2 regions of the Thermoplasma volcanium GSS1 genome follow, and region 2 is predicted to be linked to the other one. Evidence: riboswitches for the same ligand, from Rfam matches in the RefSeq annotation. Region 2 holds a riboswitch; the other holds the start of a gene.
The links. Region 2 has a riboswitch for thiamine pyrophosphate ahead of TVG_RS06660 (MFS transporter). Riboswitches for the same ligand answer to the same signal wherever they lie in the genome.
Positions count from the first base shown of each region.

Region 1: it holds a riboswitch for thiamine pyrophosphate, as region 2 does, so the genes downstream of both, TVG_RS05660 (MFS transporter) here and TVG_RS06660 (MFS transporter) in region 2, are expected to answer to the same signal.

Region 1 is NC_002689.2:1,104,678-1,112,220, forward strand. Features, by position in the region: gene TVG_RS05640 (elongation factor EF-2) at 1-2,048, opposite strand, end outside; gene rpsJ (30S ribosomal protein S10) at 2,085-2,399, opposite strand; gene tuf (translation elongation factor EF-1 subunit alpha) at 2,405-3,679, opposite strand; gene moaA (GTP 3',8-cyclase MoaA) at 3,865-4,845, shown strand; TPP riboswitch at 4,899-5,007, shown strand; gene TVG_RS05660 (MFS transporter) at 4,992-6,212, shown strand; gene TVG_RS05665 (L-piperidine-6-carboxylate dehydrogenase) at 6,226-7,543, opposite strand, start outside.
Region 2 is NC_002689.2:1,307,473-1,315,015, forward strand. Features, by position in the region: gene TVG_RS06650 (nicotinate phosphoribosyltransferase) at 1-383, opposite strand, end outside; gene cysS (cysteine--tRNA ligase) at 440-1,858, opposite strand; gene TVG_RS06660 (MFS transporter) at 2,013-3,257, opposite strand; TPP riboswitch at 3,243-3,351, opposite strand; gene TVG_RS06665 (MarR family winged helix-turn-helix transcriptional regulator) at 3,455-3,910, shown strand; tRNA gene TVG_RS06670 (tRNA-Met) at 4,238-4,324, opposite strand; gene TVG_RS06675 (30S ribosomal protein S3ae) at 4,333-4,980, opposite strand; gene TVG_RS06680 (sulfurtransferase TusA family protein) at 5,794-6,030, opposite strand; gene TVG_RS06685 (DsrE/DsrF/DrsH-like family protein) at 6,041-6,454, opposite strand; gene TVG_RS06690 (DUF981 family protein) at 6,675-7,256, shown strand; gene TVG_RS06695 (ArsR/SmtB family transcription factor) at 7,269-7,543, opposite strand, start outside.

The DNA of each region.
Region 1 (7,543 bases), 200 kb from region 2:
CTCCTGATGGCTGATGCGAAACCAAACATGCCTGAAACCGGTATTCTTGCAACTAAAGATACTTCCTCGCCTTCCTGAGTCATGTCCTCTATAACACCGCGCCTCTGCTGGACTTCATTTATTGCTGATCCCATTTCTTCCTGTGGTACGTTAATAAACACCTTTTGGACTGGTTCGAGGAGTATCCTCTTTGCTTCGCACATTGCACCGTATATTGAGTTCCTTCCTGCAGGTATAACCTGTGCAGGGCCTCTGTGTATGCTATCCTCGTGCAGCTTCGCATCAACAAGCCTTGCCTTAACTCCGAAGACTTTTTCATTGGCTAACGGGCCACGGTTCATGACCTCCGTGAAGGCTTCTATCAGCAGTTCCATTGTTTCATCAAGGTACTGTATTCCCCTGGTTACATCAAACATTATATTTGTTCCCTCTACACACACAAGTCCCCTAGCTTCTTCCCTGTCTATCCCTTTGCTCACAAGAGTCTCAATAATGGTTTTCTTATCCTTAAACTTGGATCCCTGTGGTATGTCACCATCTTCTATGGCCTGTATAACCTCTGGCTTCAAAGGTTCGACCTCAAAATAGAACCTGTTGTGCTTGTTTGGAGATTTTCCCTCGAATGGCCCTCCCTTCTTTTCTACAGTCTCACGGTATACCACTATAGGCTCTGACGTCTCAACTTCAATCTTGTAATCATTCTTTATCCTGTAAAGCGTCACATCCAGGTGCAATTCTCCCATACCAGAAATCAGGTGTTCTCCTGTCTCCTGGTTAATATCCACCTGTATGGATGGATCTGCCTTCGAAATATCCCTTAAAACATCTATTAATCTGGGAAGATCCGCAGTATGTTTGGCTTCTATGGCTAACGTCACGACTGGTTCTGAGTAGTGTATCATGGGTTCAAATGGTTCCATATTCTCTATTGACGAAACGGTTGAACCTGCTATAGCGCCCTTAAGGCCTACTATCGCAGCTATGTTACCAGCCGTTACCTCCTCAACTGGTATCCTATCAGGGCCGACCATCATCGCCAAGGTCTGAACCTTGCCCTTTCCGTCGCCCGAAATATAAAGGTCAGTTCCCTTCTTAACTGTACCGCTAAAAAGACGGCCTATAGCTATTTCTCCTGCGTGCGGATCAATTATTATCTTGGTTACCATCATTGCTACTGGGCCCTTGAAGTCGCAGCTAACCATCGATTTACCGACTTCAGTTTCAAGATCGCCCTTCCATATCTGTTTTATCCTATAGGACTGCGCTGTTTTTGGATCTGGAAGATGCCGTATAACCATGTTCAGTATAATTTTGTGCAGCTGGTTTTTCTGTGCCAGTTCCTTCTGTTTTCCGTTCTTCACATACTCTACTATATCTTTGAATGTAATTTTGGTCTCTGCCATTGATGGTACTGATATAGCCCAGTTATTATAGGCAGAACCAAAGGCAACCTTCCCATCTTGAACTGAAACTTGCCATTCCTTTGTAAACTCTTTTGGAGCGTACTTTGAGATGAGCTTGTTGACATCTGAAATGATCTTCGTGAATCTCTTTTGCATCTCGTCGCTGTTTAGCCTCAATTCATTTATCAGGCGGTCTATCTTATTAATAAACAGGACGGGCTTTACATATTCCCTGAGGGCCTGCCTGATAACCGTTTCAGTCTGTGGCATCACGCCTTCTACCGAATCTACAACTACTATGACCCCGTCAACTGCTCTCATTGCCCTTGTTACGTCGCCGCCAAAGTCCACGTGCCCAGGGGTATCGATTAAGTTAATTAAGTATTCCTTCCCCTGAAAGGCGTGCACCATTGAGGCTACGGCGGCATTTATCGTTATGCCTCTAGCCTGCTCCTGTTCATCATAATCAAGTACGAGCTGCTTACCAGCAAGCTCTTCACTCATCATTCCTGCCCCTGCAATAAGGTTGTCGCTAAGGGTCGTTTTACCGTGATCAATATGGGCAACTATACCTATATTCCTTACCAGTTCCGTATGCTCAACAATTCTTAGTGCCTTCTCAATATTATCTTCTTTTCGTCCCATAAATAAACACCTAGTTTAATATAATATTAAAAAAAATTAACTCTTTATCTGTATCTCTATTTGCACACCGTCGGGTATCGGTATCCTCATAAGTTGACGCAACGTCCTCTCATCAGCATCCACATCTATGAGTCTTTTATGTATTCTCATCTCCCAATGATCCCACGTATTTGTTCCTTCCCCGTCTGGACTCTTTCTGACAGGGACAACTAATTTTTTTGTTGGGAGCGGCATAGGCCCATGAATTTCCACTCCCGTCCTGCTGGCGATCTCTTTGATCTCGCTGCATACCATGTCAACTATTTTGTGCTCAGTGCCACTCAGTGAAATCCTTGCCTTATAGGAAGCCATAAAGATTACCTCTTTTCCAGATCAATACACTGACCCGCAGCTACAGTTTGGCCCATATCACGGACCGCAAACCTTCCAAGCTGCGGTATCTCGGATACCTTTTCAATCACCAATGGCTTGTCCGGTATGACTTTAACTATAGCTATATCCCCAGTCTTTATGAAGTCTGGCTTATCCTTCAACGTCGTACCATCCTTCGGGTTTAGAGTCCTGACTATCTCATCTATCTTGCAAGCTACCTGTGCTGTGTGTACGTGGAAAACGGGCTTGTAACCAGGGGCAATAACGCTGGGGTGGTTGAGAACCACTATCTGAGCAGTGAATGCCCTTACGACTGTCGGTGGAGAATCAAGGTGACCGCATACGTCGCCACGCTTTATGTCATTCTTTGCGATACCTCTGACGTTGAAACCTATGTTGTCGCCTGGCTCAGCCTGCTGAAGAGGTTCGTGGTGCATCTCTATGGACTTAACATCGCCTTGCTTGTCTGCAGGCAGGAATATTACCTTGTCACCTGGTTTCAAAACTCCGGTCTCAACTCTGCCCACTGGAACTGTTCCAATACCAGTTATAGAATAAACATCCTCAACAGGCACTCTGAGTGGTTTGTTTATTGGTTTTTCTGGCACCTTAAATGCATCCAATGCCTGAAGAAGAGATGGCCCCTTGTACCATGGCATATTTGGGCTAGGCTTTGTTACGTTGTCTCCCTTATAACCGCTTATAGGCACGAACGTAGCATCCTTGTATCCAATGGTCTTGAGCAGCTTCTCAGCATCAGCTTTAACTTCATTGAACCTCTTTTCACTGAATGGAGGCTCAGTAGCATCCATTTTGTTTATTGCGACAACTATCTGAGGTACACCCAGTGTCCTCGCAAGGAAAGCATGTTCCCTGGTTTGTTCCATTACACCCTCTCCTTCCCTGGCAGATATAACCAATATGGCAGCATCTGCTTGGCTTGTACCTGTAATCATGTTTTTGACAAAGTCCCTGTGACCAGGAGCATCGATAAGTGTAAAGTAGTACTTATCTGTTTCAAACTTCCTGTGTGCCAGGTCTATTGTAACTCCTCTCTCTCTTTCCTCCTTGAACCGGTCCATGACCCAAGCAAACTCGAACGTTGCCTTACCCTTCTGCTCAGCTTCCTTTCTGTATTCCTCTATAATATGTGCCGGGATCTCTCCGTGCTCAAAGAGGAGCCTTCCTACTAGCGTAGACTTTCCATGATCTACGTGACCTATCGTTATCAGATTTAGGTGTGGTTTCTGACTTGCCATTATTTTCACCTTTTTATCAATACCTGGAGAATATTTACTCTCTCGCAGTTTGAACCCTAATATGTTGATCCTTATTTAGCTTTTTCGTGAAAAAGGAGACATACAGCGATCCGATGTAAGTCAAGTTTTGTCGGTATTTACTGTTAGATAATGTTAATAAGGATAAATGCTTAATCTATTCAGCTATGGTTTTAACAGATCTATACGGCAGACCCGTTTTAAGCCTTAGGATACAGCTCAATACGACGTGCAATTTTAACTGCTTCTTCTGCCATATGGAAGGTACAGAGATCAGTGGAGAAGCGCTTAAACCTGAAGAAATCGAAAGAGTAGTAAAGATAGCCCACAAATTTGGGGTAAATAAGATAAAGCTTACCGGTGGGGAACCTACACTTCGAAGAGATCTAATCGATATAGTGAAGAGAATAAGGAAGTACATAACTGGCAACATATCAATGACAACTAACGGTGTTATGCTTCCAATTCTAGCATACGAACTTAAGAAGGCTGGGCTAGACAGGGTGAATATATCAATGCATGCCTTTGATGAAGACACTTTTCAAGCTATAACTGGAGTCAATTCGCGGGACAGGATAATTAAAGCTATAGATGCAGCAAACGAAGCTGGCCTTACTCCTGTTAAGATTAACTTTGTAGTTCTCCGAGATCTAAACGTGGATCAGATACCTGACATGATAGAATTGGCGGCAGAGAAACATGCGATACTGCAGCTTATAGAATACGAGACGACTAGGGAAGGAGAATCATCAAAAGAATACTTAAAGTACCATATGCCCCTTGACAGTCTGGAAAAAGAAATCGCAGACAAGGCGCTATCAATAGAAAGAAACGAGCTGCATAATAGACCAAGGTATATTATAAGAACACAGGCAGGCGAAGTGAAAGTTGAATTCGTAAAACCACAACGTAATCCAGACTTTTGTGCCCACTGCACACGTTTGCGCATTACATCAGAAGGCGAGTTCAAGACGTGCCTCATGCGTTCAGATACAAACGTAAAGTTCAAAGGCATAAATGACGAAAAAACTATCTCCGAACTATTCCGCCAAGCAGTGCTAAGAAGAGAACCGTATTGGAGGCCTGGCGATGAAGTTAGACAGAACGAGGTTCTAGCTAAAAGCATTATTCAAAATAAGAGAAAATAAAATCGAAATTCACATTTCTTGACACATGAACTATTTATTTATGATATAAATAAGAGGACGATAAGGGGAGCTTCGTAAGAGGCTGAGAGGATCCGAGAAGGATCGACCCTTTGAACCTGATCCGGGTAATGCCGGCGGAGGGAAGTATGTTGTTTGATTATAGTTTTCGGGATTACGACGAAGTAAGAAAATTTCTTGACACAGCTGAGTGGAATAGAATACACACATCAATGGCGCTAACAATGATAGCAAGCTTCTTTGTATGGGGCCTTCTTCTTGTTACAGCACCATTAGTCACGGAATGGCCAATCGTACCCTCATGGGGCTATATGTACGTACTGCTTTCTTCACCAGCAGGCCTTCTGATTGGAAATGTTGTCCTTGGGAGAACATCAGATTTGCTTGGCAGAAAATCTCTTTTTATGGCCACGCTTGCTCTAGGAATCGCAGGTATCCTTGGTATAATCTTTTCTAGAAATTTCTTTGAGATCCTTGCCTCCATATTCATAGCTGAATTTGGATTTGGAGGTGAAGAGACCGTATCACTTGCATTTCTTGCAGAGCAATTTCCACTGAAGTATAGAGGTAAAGTACTTGTATTGGTTTCAAACTCTGCAAACGTAGGCGTTGCAGCCATATCCGGAATATTTATAGCATTTGGGTACTCAATTGCTATTGAGAAGCTTATTTTTGGGGTAATGGCCATAGGCGGGATCACTATTGCTCTCTATACGCGGAGTCGTATCCCAGAAAGCCTAAGATGGTTCTACACCAAGAATAGCGATACCTTAATAGAGAAGCCCCAGATGCATGTGATTCCATTCATCGTCCTTTCAATGTTCGCCATAACAATTGTTCTCACATTTGCCCTGGTTGCAGATATACTTGGCCCATACGAATATCCGAAATATACATCAATTATACCTTTTATATACGGGCTTGGAGAAGCAATATCTGGATTTGCAATAATAGCCTTTATTGACAGAATAGGAAGAAGGTTAACTTCAGTCATCGCATATATGGGTGGTTTTCTCTCCATGGCTGTCTTTCTTCTATACCTGATAAGCAGCTTACCCTTCTTCGTTTTCCTAGTATTGCTCGTCATAAATTCATTCTTTGGAGAACTCGGCTGGGCCGTTAGAGAAATCCTTCAGCCTGAGCTGTTCACTACAATTAGGAGAGGTTCCGGCATAGCAGCTGTTAGAGGAATAGCATATGCCCTGTACATAGTATCCATCTTTGTTTTGAATGGTATAAGTGTATTCGAATACATGGTATTCGCAACCATTATATGGGTCATTGGTTCCATAGGATCAATACTGTGGTATTCGAAGGGTTATGAAACATTAAACAAAAGCTTAATATAATGTAATAAAAAATTTAGAAATCAAATACCACATCCTGGGCAAGCGGCAGAGTCTGCCCCCAGTTCTTGGTCACCGTCTGCCTTCTCATGTAAAACTTCCAGGCATCGCTGCCGCTCTCTCTTCCACCGCCAGTATCTTTTTCTCCTCCGAATGCTCCGCCGATCTCTGCACCGGCAGTGCTAGTATTGACGTTCGCAAGGCCGCAATCCGATCCGTAGGGCGAGAGAAAAGCTTCTTCCTCGCGCAGATCAGTGGTAAATATGGATGACGAAAGACCCTGTGGGACGCTGTTATGTATTTCCAATGCTTCTTCGATAGTCTTATACTTCATTACGTAAAGTATTGGAGCAAACGTTTCTTCCTTGACTATTGGCATGTTGGGATTTGCCTCTATTATTGTGGGTTCGACATAATGCCCTTTCTCGTAACCCTTAAGACTTATTTTCTTTCCGCCATATAAGACTTTTCCACCCTGTTTCACGGCTTCGCTGATTGCCCCTTCATAGTCACGAACTGCATCCTCGTCTATGAGAGGGCCGACTAGTACACCCTTCTCCCTGGGGTCGCCTACCTTTACTTTGGAATAGGCATTGACAAGCTTCTTAACGAATTCATCGTATATCTTTTCGCTCACAATGACACGGCGGGTAGTAGTACATCTCTGACCTGCTGTAGCTAGTGCACCGAATACAACTCCACGAAGGGCTAGATCGATATCTGCTTTATCAGACACAATTGCACCATTGTTTCCGCCTAGTTCCAGTATGGATTTGCCTAATCTCTTTGCTACATTTTCTGATATCTTCCTACCAACTGGAACTGATCCGGTAAATGAGACGAGAGGTATTCTCGGATCATTTGTTATCCAATCCCCACCTTCACTTCCAGAACTGACCATAAGGTAGAATATGTTAGGTACATTATTCCTCTTCAATACCCGCTCAATAACCTTCATGACGGCTACTGCTGTGAGCGCTGCCTTTGAAGATGGCTTCCAAATAACGACATCACCAGTTACGGCTGCTATAAAAGAATTCCATGACCATACAGAAGCTGGGAAGTTGAAAGAAGTTATAACGGCAATTGGGCCAAGTGGAACCCATTGTTCATACATCCTATGATAAGGCCTTTCACTGGCTATGGTAAGTCCGTAAAGTTGCCTTGAAAGACCAAGAGCGAGATCGGAGATATCTATCATCTCCTGTATCTCCCCCTCCCCTTCGCTCGGAGTCTTTCCTGCCTCTATCGTAACTATCCTGCCAAGGTTTCTCTTCTCTTTCCTTAATTCATCCCCTATATCCTTAATTATCAGGCCACGTTTTGGGGCTGGG
Region 2 (7,543 bases):
ATTCTAACCTTTGAAGATTTAGTCGAAATACCGGAGGCCTGGCATATCATCCCTAAAATGGAGGTTTCGTACATTCCGAAATCGCAGTAATTTCCCTCAATACGAATGAACGGTACAGGAATACCGTTAGAGTCTCTTGGGTACAGGATGGTGCCTTCAGGGATAGCGAACACATCTACATCTATTCCCTCTAACAGCTTCAGAACTTCGTCAAGGCCAGAAAAGTTTATCCATGTGTCGAGCGGCCCAGATACTGTAGCTTCCATTGCAACCCTGTGATCTTTGCATGTTTCTGTCAGAGTTGAAATGCTTCTTTCAAAATAAACATCTGAGGCAAGACCCTTCTTTATGTCGTCCTCAGAGGCAATGTTAAACATCTTCATATTCCCCACTTTTTGTTATCACCCTATTTTTCCGAGGTATTTAAATTGAGCAAGATCTATTCTTGCCACCAAACGGTAACGTCACCACGATCCTCTATATGTATTCCATTCTTCTTCAAGACGTCTCTGATCGCATCGGAAATTAGGAAGTTCTTTTCCTTCCGCATTCTTGTCCTCAATTCAACAAGGTCATCTACTATTCCTTTGCTTACCTCCTTTTTTTGCTCTAAGATTCCGAGGAAGGTGTCAACCCATAAGTACACTTTCTTAAGTTCTTCCGCAACTTCCTTGTTTATCCCTTCAAAGTTCCTATTTATTTCTCCAGTGATGGCGAGCAGTTTAACTATTACCGAATGGAAATCGAAATCGTTTTCGGCAAGTGAACGCATCTCAGAAATTACCGAATTAACATCAATCTTGAAATTGCCAGAACCATTGACATACTCTAGCTTTCTATAGGTATCGTTTATGTAATCAATCAACTTCTTTGACTCTTCCATCAATTCCTTGGAAAATTCAATTTGGGTCCTATAATTTGCATTAAGTATTGCAAATCTAAGGTCTTCCGGTCTATAATCCTTAAGTATATCCCGTATAGTTATGAAATTTTTAAGCGATTTAGACATTTTCTCCTTATTTATGTTTATCATTCCCGTATGTATCCAGTAATGGGCTAGATATCGTTTTCCGCTAATTGATCTCATCTGTGCGATTTCCGCCTCGTGATGCGGGAAAATAAGATCTGATCCGCCTCCATGGATATCATACTCATCGCCAAAATAAGTTTCTGTTATTGCAGTATCTTCAATATGCCAACCGGGCCTTCCTTCTCCCCATGGAGATGGCCACGATGGCTCTCCTGCTTTCTTCTTCTTCCATAGTACAAAATCTTCAGGGTTTCTCTTGTTTTCATTTACTGCTACTCTATACCCAGCTATAATTTGATCTAAGCTCTGGTTAGATAATTCACCATAATCTTTGAATTTCCGTACTTCAAAATAAACGCCGTCATCTGTTTCATATGCGTATCCTTTCTCCATCATCCTGCTGATTTGCGATACGATCTCATCTATGTAAAGTGTTGCCCTTGCAAAGAAATTGACAGAATCAACCTTAAGCCTTTTCATGTCTTCCTGGAATTCGCTAAAATATATTTTTGCAACTTCAGATGGCTCGATTCCCATTTCTTTAGCTCTGTTTATTATTTTATCATCAATATCAGTAATATTTTGGAGGTAAAAAACAGAGTATCCTTCCAACTTCAGAAACTTCGCAACAGCATCGAAGAAAATATAGGTCCTGGCATGCCCTATATGAAAGTGATCCTGAACCGTTGGCCCGCACACAAACAGGTTCACCCTACCCCTGTGCATCTCGTTGAACTCTTGCAAACGTCTGGTCAACGTATTATATATAAGCATTAATTGTTCATAACACGCAATAATAATAATGTTATTGGTTTGATCAATTACCATCTGCTACGGTTTCGGAGATTTGGTTTCTAAATCTCCTATAACATTAAAATCTAGTTATAAGGCCCTCCTTTAGTATATAATGCGAATATGTGATAATGACATGTTTCTGCTTCAAATATTATTATTAATTTAGTTTAAAAATAAAAATATTGACTTAGCTGTAATAGTCCATGCTTACGTTCTTTGTTTCTACGCCTATGAACATCCATACTATGGCTGCTACCAACCCCAAGCACCACAACGCAAGATTAAAAAATATATACTGCGACAGTGTGAACGAAGCGGTCAGGTAAATAGATGCAATATACGCGAGTATAGGAAATACTCGAACAAGGCCTATGGATGTGGATCTACGCTTTGTTCCAAAGAGTTCTGGTTCAAGTGTAGTCCTTGAAGCCCAAGCAAATTCTGAGAACATCATATTGATAAAAAGAAGCGGGAGAAAAACTAGCATGTTATCTACGTATTTTATCGTGGCAAGTATAAGTAGTATAGAAATAGTGCCACCCAAGTATGATAATATAGCATACTTCTTTCTGCCGATATCAACTAGGAACATAGCGATTATGCCGGCTACAGAAGCACCAAGCAATGCATAGAAAATTATCTCACTTACCTGGGCTGGTGAGAAATAATAAGGGCCTACGATGTATGCCATAAGCCCGAACGTTAGATATTGTGATATTCCAAGGATAGCAAGAAAAGCTAACGAAACACTGAAATTCGGTTCTTTTATCCGTATACCGTCTTCACTGATCTTTAATTTTTTATAGAGATTTTCAGCTTCCTTCTCCGATCCAGTTTCACGAAGCCACCTGAACGACTCCGGTATAGATCTTCTAGTGTATAAAGCGAGAAACACAGCAAAGAAGGCGATAATTAGGAAATACAACTTTTGTATTTGGATAGAGGATGAGTTAAAATATAGAAACACAAACGCAATAACAGCACTTCCTACATTATTCATATTAGGCACAAATGCGAGGAATTTACCCCTGTGTTTTATCGGAACATCTTCAGATATCAGGGATAAAGTCGTAACCTCTTCGCCCCCTACGCCTATCTCAGATAGGGCGATACCTATAACAAGCAATACTACATTATTCGAGGCAAAGATGATGAGAAGTCCAGCCAAGTAAAAAAGAATTGTCATTAGGTATATTGGTTTTCTACCTAGGATGTCTGAAAGTTTACCAAGGATCGTATTCCCAGTCAGTAAAAAAACAGATGGCAAAGAAAGAAAAACAGATAAATAAACTCTTGGAAGCCCTTTAACATAAGGCCACGCAGTAGCAAGCGGAGCTATGCTTGCTATTATGCCCCATATAAACATCCCAGCTGAAGCAGACACTAAAAGAGATCTTACATAATTTCTATCTCTACTATATGCATCCGACATAATTTCCCTCCGCCGGCATTACCCGGATCAGGTTCAAAGGGTCGATCCTCCTCGGATCCTCTCAGCCTCCTACGAAGCTCCCCTTTATGAACTGATATTCTCATCGCATATTTAAGGTTTGATCATGTTGACATTAATTGAGACATACAAAAATATATGTAATAAACTATTATAAGAGTAAAAGTACAGTGATTGAGATGGCATACGATGATGACGAGAATTCCATGGCCATCAAGGTATGGAGACTCTACGTAGACCTTTGGAAACTTTGGTATAAAAAGAACGAGAGGAATTTAAATAAGATCGACCTGTCGATCACCGAGTTCACCATAATGAGGCATTTAATTGAAAATGGACCTATGTCAATGGCTGCTATAGCCTCTCTCATAAACGTTACTCCAGGTTGGATCACCGGCGTAGTAGATAAAATGGAAGAAAAAAATTTAGTCACTAGAAATAGAGATTCTACCGACAGGAGAATAATTAAAATAGCAATAACAGACCGGGGAAGGGAAGTATACGAAAATGCAAAGAAAAATCATTATGCATTCATAAGAAAAGCCCTTGCTGAACTCAATGAAAACGAGTTACAACAAACCTATGTTTTGCTACAAAAAATGATGGATGATGTCTCTAAACTTGAATCAAATTGAATATAAATAATGCGAAACATAGTATTAACCGCTTCATAGAATATCAGAAGATATACACCTCCTCAAATCTAATCAACACTTGGTTATTCGACTTTTGGATCGCCAGCATTTTTATTTTTCTGCGTTATATTCTCAGCAAGCGATACATTTACGACGGGTACTTACTATGAATAAACTTACGTTTAAATTTTATGAAACTTTTTTAAAAAGAAAAATGATCCTGTTGAGCTAAGGAAATTTACATTTTAAAAACAGTTAAACTTTGTCTGCCTATATTATAGAAAAATTAGGCTCTTAGATCTTTATCTCAAATTTCATCAGTTTATATGCCGGGATCGGGGATCGAACCCGAGACCTCCGGATTTCTCAGATTACCTTATGAGTCCGGCGCTCCTCCAGCTAAGCCACCCCGGCATCTTTATTTAATTTTGCACGACAGGCTCCTCTCCGGAATTCTGAGATCCGGCATGGATTTCAGAAATACCGGAAAGTGAAACTAACTCAGATTTCCTAACCTCGATCTTCTTGAGTGGGTATATATCCTTGGTAGCGGATATCATATCATTATAGATGTCATCGCCTATCAAGTATCTAACAAATTCGGAATATGGCAATGACAACCCCTTATTTAATATGAAATCCGTCAATACCTTTCTTATCTGGAACTTCTTAGTGTTGGTCACCTTCCCATCTGTTACAACAACAATTTTTACGGTTATGATGCTATTATCTGAAGTTTTGACGTCTTCGATTATATCTATTCTCTCTTTCCTTCTTCTTACAAGGCGCCTGATATAATCGTCACCTATGTAATGACCTATGAAAATAGTTTTACACTTTGTACCCTCACAATTTGTTATCCTAAATAAGGCCTTTTCATTAGATTTTTTGAAATTTCCGGTAAGCTCAGATATCGGAACCTCTACTACCCTATTTACCATAGAATTTGAATCCTCACCCAGAGCAACCGAAACTTCTTTTGAACCTAGGTACGGAGGGGCCTCTACAGTATACCAGACTTTTTCTTTCCATTTTTCTTTTCCTTTCTTTTGAAACTTTTCACCAGCCATTCAATCCCTCATCATTCGATTAGCGTGAATATAGGGGTAATTATTGCACTAAATTAAACCTTTCGTATGGGAGCTTTGCCAAATGTCATTTGACATTTGACTTCCTGCCATCTGTCCCACATCTTCACTTAACAAGACCTTAAAGGATCTTTTCGAACATGTACAAACACTTCTCGCTACATCCGTGTATGCATTCACATCTCTATTTATAGTAAGACAATAGGAATCACAATTCAGTATTCTGCCTTATTCTATTCTGATAGTCGATCTACATACCTATCATTACGTATGGGAACTATGAGGTTCCCATCTATGATCTTAAAGCCAAAGTATGCAGATAGCATTGGCTTTTCCACATGTAGTATAATTGAGTTTTCCTTTTATCTCGGCCTTTTCCTGCAGGCTTCAACAAGTGCAGCTGATTTATTAATTATATTCTAATAATAATACGAAGGCATATTGTATTTTTTAAGATCATTGTAAACTTCCTTTGATGCAGAATTTCATTACGTAATATTCCTTACCGATCATAATATTCATCATGAAAGTGACCATATCAGTAAATTCGTACATGATGTCTTTCAACTTATCATATGGCAAGAAATTCTGTGTTATGGCCTTATAGCATACACAGATGTGTATAGTTACCATATATGAATTTACTTATACTATTTCATTATTTTTCATCATTTTACTTGAGATATCGATCCATTAAAAATCAACAAAAAATTGAAAACATCAGTATGAGAAAAAATGTTTGTTAAAAATATTTCTCAATAACGTGAATAATATGAATTTTAAAGTTATAGTTTATCACTTAACCTTCTTCATGACTATTTCGTAGTAGCCGTTCCGGTCGAATACACCAACGAGCTCCTGCCCAGACTTTGATATCCATGCAGGGGCATCCTTCTTTGTGCCTGCATCCGTAGAATAAACGGATATGATTTCGCCAACCTTGGCCTGCTTGTAAGCCTTTATAAGCTCCATCAATGGACCTGGGCAGTAGCTGCCCCTTGCATCAATAACCCTATCTGGTTTTACATCCATTGCTATCACCTCATATAAACAGCGTAGTGTAAGAAGATTCCGTCATTGATACGAACTCACCTACACCTATTATGTCCTCGACCATATCATCCAGATCGTCTTTGGATATGCCCATTACATCGGCCATAAGCGCACATCCGTAGACATGAACGTTTCCGACCTCCTTTGCATTCCTTATCATCTCTATGCCGCTCTGTATCTTCTTTTCATTCATCTTCGACAGGACGAGATCGCTTATCTCAGAGCCATCGTAGCTGAGCTTGTTCACAGTATTGTCGTTCTTCCTAAACTTCATGAGCGCCCAGAATGTGACGAATATGTTGACATCGATGCCGTTTGCGACTGCTCCAGACGTTATAACACCTGCAGCTGCTATCTTGTCTATCGTGCCCGATGCGAGCACAATGGAGAGTGTCTTTGACATAACTATCGAAAAGATATACTAAAAAGATTAATAAAACTTTTCATTAATGCAAAAAAAGATTGAGAATAGACATTTGTCTACAAATAATAAATTTATTAAGTCGAGGATAGTCTAATAAAAGTTAATACTAGTAGAATTAGTAAAAAAACCGAAATTGAAATATGTATAATTGAATAAAAAATATTTATATCAATATTCGTAATATCATGACGGTGATAAAATGAGTGAGTTTATCGATCCGCTTGCTGTAATGCTTCTTGGGCTTGGAATGGGCACAGCTCTAGGCGCTGCCTATTTCCTCGCGCATGGCTTAAACAAAAGGGATGCTGTTAAGAGCCTTGTCGTACCAGCTTTCGGTGTTGGATTTTTCGATTTTGTAAGTGGATTTATAATGTCATTCACATGGCCTTTACCATCTAGTTACAACATGCTATTCGGGGATCCTCTACTGATGTTCGGTCTGATACTGATGATGTCATCATATATGGAGTACCGCGGTTTTGACCTTAGGTTTAATTCAATACTGCTACTTTTCCTAGGTATTTACGTGCTGGTCGCCTCAGCTGGAATTGTGCACTACAAATTAGAAACCGGAGACGATCTTCTCTCTTCAATGGGACTGTATATATTGGATGGTATAGCTGCGGTTCTAGCCCCGATTATGTATATAAAACCAGAAAATGGTAAATATCTCTACTTGTTAGAGTTCATCATCCTTCTCCTTGGTACTTTTGTTGCCCTTTTCATTGGATATGAGGCAATATGGGGCCATCTCCTAGACTTCATTAAATACTTCCCATAATGGAAGTCATTTTTATGAATTTTTTTCAACTTTATTTTTAAATTCATCATAGATAGGAAGTTTATCTAGGAAACTTTGTGATATAAAAAATGTTCGTCCATATTTATCGCCCATCCCATAAACTATGTTGTTTTGCTCAAGAATATGCAGATGATGCTCAACTGTTCTATAATTAACACCAAGTACCCGTGAGATCTGATGCTGATTAGATGGATTGTTTCTTATCAGATCAATTATCTTTCTTCGCATATCGCCTCCTCTAGTAGCATAAAAAAGCCACCAGATTA